Regions from separate parts of the Pseudoalteromonas sp. G5_S1_54_S4 genome, predicted to be linked through region 2. Evidence: predicted binding sites of a transcription regulator. Region 2 holds the regulator's gene; the other holds the start of a gene.
What was found. The regulator MetJ, encoded in region 2, represses methionine synthesis genes. The targets are predictions, from matches to a motif close to TAGACGTCTAGACGTCTA.
Positions count from the first base shown of each region.

Region 1: the regulator MetJ is predicted to act here: its motif matches at 1,060-1,077, upstream of metK (methionine adenosyltransferase).

Region 1 is NZ_JBQKUL010000055.1:11,718-14,141, reverse strand. It holds gene tkt (transketolase) at 1-913, opposite strand, end outside; gene metK (methionine adenosyltransferase) at 1,179-2,330, shown strand.
Region 2 is NZ_JBQKUL010000005.1:64,772-67,195, forward strand. It holds gene ACTRWE_RS03535 (malic enzyme-like NAD(P)-binding protein) at 1-910, shown strand, start outside; gene metJ (met regulon transcriptional regulator MetJ) at 979-1,299, opposite strand; gene metB (cystathionine gamma-synthase) at 1,498-2,424, shown strand, end outside.

The DNA.
Region 1 (2,424 bases), on a different contig from region 2:
CTTCAAGCTGTTGGCCTTTTTCTTTGTTATCCCACTGTGCATAAATATCTTCAGGGATTTCAAATGCATCGCCCGTCCAACCTAAAAACTCGCGAGACGCTTTAATTTCGTCATCACCTAGTGGTGCACCGTGACAATCGTGGCTACCTGATTTATTAGGTGAGCCGTAACCAATAATAGTTTTACAACAAATTAGTGTTGGCTTATCAGTCACGCTTTTAGCTTCTGCAATTGCTGTACTTACTGCATCGCTATCATGGCCATCAACGTCACTAATTACATGCCAGCCGTATGCTTTAAAACGTGCTGGGGTATCATCACTAAACCAACCTTCAACTTCACCGTCGATTGAAATGCCGTTGTCATCCCAAAATGCCACTAATTTGCCTAGGCCTAATGTACCGGCTAGTGAGCATGCTTCATGAGAAATACCTTCCATTAAACAACCATCACCCATAAACGCATACGTGTGGTGATCAACAATGTCGTGGCCTTCACGGTTAAACTGCGCTGCTAATGCTTTTTCAGCAATCGCCATACCTACCGCATTTGTGATCCCTTGACCTAATGGGCCCGTAGTGGTCTCAATTCCTGGCGCGTATCCATATTCTGGATGGCCTGGTGTTTTAGAATGCATTTGGCGGAAGTTTTTAATTTCGTCCAGTGGCAAGTCGTAACCACTTAAATGCAGTAGAGAATAAATTAGCATTGAACCGTGACCATTTGAGAGTATAAATCGATCTCGGTCAGCCCACTCTGGATTTGTTGGGTTATGTTTTAGATAATCGCGCCATAATACTTCTGCGATATCAGCCATGCCCATAGGGGCTCCAGGGTGACCAGATTTGGCCTTTTGTACTGCGTCCATTGACAAGACGCGAATAGCATTTGCAAGTTCTTTGCGAGATGGCATGAATTCTCCTACCTTTATATGTATTTGCGCGGGTATTTATTTATCCCCATTCTTACTTATTGTGGGGGCTGTGTGCAATTAAAAACCCATAAAAATAGGGCATTATGAATATTTTTTAAGAACCATTTACTATTAGATATTTTATTTAGACGTCTAGGCGTAAAAAAACTATGCAAGTTCATTTGTTTTAGATAAAATACGCGCCTTAATTTTTTAGCGCTAATACCGACGTTTGTGAAGCGCAATATTTGTGAGCATAATTACAATGGCAAAACATTTATTTACTTCTGAATCTGTTTCTGAAGGTCATCCGGATAAAATCGCCGATCAAATTTCTGATGCGGTACTTGATGCTATCCTAGAGCAAGACTCTCATGCCCGTGTAGCGTGTGAAACTTACGTTAAAACCGGTATGGTTATGGTTGGTGGTGAAATCACGACTAGCGCATGGGTTGATATCGAAGAAATTACACGTAAAACAGTACGTGAAATTGGTTACACACACTCAGATATGGGCTTTGATGCCGATTCGTGTGCAATTTTAAACACTATTGGTAAACAGTCTCCTGACATTAACCAAGGTGTTGATCGTACAAGCCCTGAAGAGCAAGGCGCTGGCGACCAAGGCTTAATGTTTGGTTACGCATGTAACGAAACTGAAGTATTAATGCCTGCTCCAATTACTTATTCTCACCGTTTAGTACAACGCCAAGCACAAGTACGTAAAAGCGGCGAGCTTAACTGGTTACGTCCAGATGCAAAATCACAGGTTACGTTTGCATACGAAAATGGCAAGCCAGTAGGCATTGATGCCGTTGTACTTTCTACTCAGCACAGCGAAGATGTATCGCAAAGTGATTTAGTAGAAGCGGTAATGGAAACGATTATTAAGCCAGTACTTCCTGCTGAGCTTATTACTAGTGCCACTAAATTCTTTATTAACCCAACTGGCCGTTTTGTAATTGGTGGACCAATGGGTGACTGTGGTTTAACTGGTCGTAAAATCATTGTAGATACTTACGGTGGCATGGCTCGTCACGGTGGTGGTGCTTTCTCTGGTAAAGATCCATCAAAAGTTGACCGCTCAGCGGCTTATGCTGCACGTTATGTTGCTAAAAACATTGTTGCTGCTGGCCTTGCTGACAAGTGTGAACTTCAGGTGTCTTATGCTATTGGTGTTGCAGAGCCAACATCTATCAGTGTTGAAACATTTGGCACAGGTAAATTAGAAGAAGCGCGTTTAATCGAACTTATTCGTGAACACTTTGACTTACGCCCTTACGGCCTAATTCAAATGCTTGATCTTGAGCGCCCTATTTATCTTCCAACAGCGGCTTACGGCCACTTTGGCCGTGATGAATTCCCATGGGAACGCACAGATAAAGCAGACGCACTTCGCGCAGCAGCTGGCCTGTAAGCCACCTAGCTAATATTAAAACGGCCCTTTTTAGGGCCGTTTTGCTATGTGTATTAAGTTAGTCATAAAACAGTCTCGAACTGTTTAACATTTT
Region 2 (2,424 bases):
GCACCGTACTACCGAAGACTTTATTAACACGGTGGCTAATATTGCCGACACCTTTGGTGGAATTAATTTAGAAGATATTAAAGCGCCCGAGTGTTTTGAAATAGAAAAAGCGCTTATAGAGCGTTGTAGCATTCCTGTTTTTCATGATGATCAGCATGGTACGGCTATTGTAACGGCTGCGGGTATGCTAAACGCGCTGGAAGTACAGGGCAAAGCAATTGAAGATGCAATTATTGTATGTTTAGGTGCCGGCGCTGCAGCTGTTGCCTGTATGGAGCTTTTAATTAAATGTGGCGCGTTGCGTGAACATATTTATATGTTAGATCGCAAAGGAGTTATTCATACGCGTCGTGATGACTTGAATGAATATAAGCAATTATTTGCAAACAATACCGATAAACGTACTTTACAAGATGTAATTGAAGATGCCGATGTGTTTGTGGGTGTATCGGGCCCTAATTTATTAGCCCCTGAAGATTTAAAATTAATGGCTGATAGACCCGTGGTATTTGCTTGTTCAAACCCCGATCCTGAAATCGATCCGCAATTAGCACACGCTGCACGTAACGATTTAATTATGGCTACAGGTCGCTCTGATTATCCGAATCAAGTTAATAACGTATTGTGTTTTCCGTTTATTTTCCGTGGTGCGTTAGATGTACGTGCCAGTGAAATAAACGACGAGATGAAAATTGCTGCTGTAGAAGCAATCCGCAGTATTGCTAAAGAGCCCGTACCGGCTGAAGTGCTTACTGCCGCAGGCATCGACAAATTAGAGTTTGGTGCTAAATATATTATACCAAAACCAATGGATCCACGTTTGTTACCACGTATAGCTAAAGCGGTTGCGCAGGCGGCGGTTGATTCAGGTGTGGCACAAATTGATATGCCAGAAAACTACATGGCGTAATTGTTAAGTGTAAATTAGCGCAAAAAAAACCTCAGCATTTGCTGAGGTTTTTTTGTATAAAGACCCTTCTAGTCTTCATTTAAAATAGGCACTTCTAGTCCCATTTCTTGCATTATTTTCTTCACTTCTTCAGGTACTTTTTCTGCGTTATCTTTACGCAAATCATCATCATTAGGCAGCGGTTGCCCGGTAAACGCATGCAAAAACGCTTCGCATAAAAGCTCGCTATTTGTTGCATGACGTAAGTTGTTTATTTGACGACGAGTACGTTCATCAGTTAATACTTTTAATACATTTAGCGGGATCGAAACGGTGATCTTCTTTACTTGTTCGGATTTTTTCCCGTGTTCTGCGTATGGGTGAATATATTCACCATTCCATTTAGCCATAAGATGTATCGTTGCCTCAGATTATAAATTGCTCACACAGCATCAAAGCGTGTAAATATGCGTGAAATTCTATCGGTTTAAAAAAGATAGTCAAATACTAGTTATTTAGCTATCTAGACATTTAAATGTTTTGACATCTTAAATTGCATGCGCTACCTTTTAGACGTCTAAACATCCAAATTAGTAAAGGTAGCGAAAATGAGTGAAAAAAATAAGGCAACAATTGCTGTTCGTAGTGGAATAGAAGCCGACAAACAGCATGGTGCGGTTGTTCCACCGCTTTATTTATCAACAACTTACTCATTTGCTGACTTTGATACAAAGCGTCAATATGATTATGGCCGCAGTGGTAACCCTAATCGTGACATTTTGGCTGAGGCGCTCACGGAGCTTGAAGGTGGCGCTAAAGGCATTATTACCGCAACAGGCATGGCAGCCGTTCACCTAACAACACAATTACTTAATAGTGACGATACGTTAGTGATCCCTCATGACTGTTATGGGGGCAGCTATCGCTTATTTACTTCGCTAGAAAAGCGCGGCTTATTAAAACTAGAAGTGGTCGATTTTACCAAAAGCGACAGTTTGACACGCATCCTTGCTATTAAACCTAAGCTGATTTGGATTGAAACACCTAGCAATCCTATTTTACGCTTAACAGATATTAAAGCGGTAACTGATACAGCTAAACAGTGTGGTGCACTGGTTGCCGCCGACAACACATTTTTATCGCCAGCATTACAAAACCCGATTAAGTTTGGCGCTGATATTGTGGTGCACTCAACCACAAAATATATCAATGGCCATTCAGACGTTGTTGGTGGCGCGGTTATCGCAGCGACTGCTGAGTTAGGTGAAGAGTTAGCGTGGTGGGCAAATAACATTGGCATCACCGGCGCGCCATTTGATAGCTATTTAACGCTCAGAGGCTTACGTACGTTAAACGTGCGTTTAAGGCAACACCAAGAAAATGCACTCGCCATTGCACAGTATTTAGAACGCTCCCAGTTTGTTGCCCAAGTTTACTACCCAGGTCTTGAATCACACCCTCAACATGCGCTAGCTAAGGCGCAGCAGCTTGGCTTTGGTGCTATGGTTAGCTTTGATATAAAAGGCGATATAAAC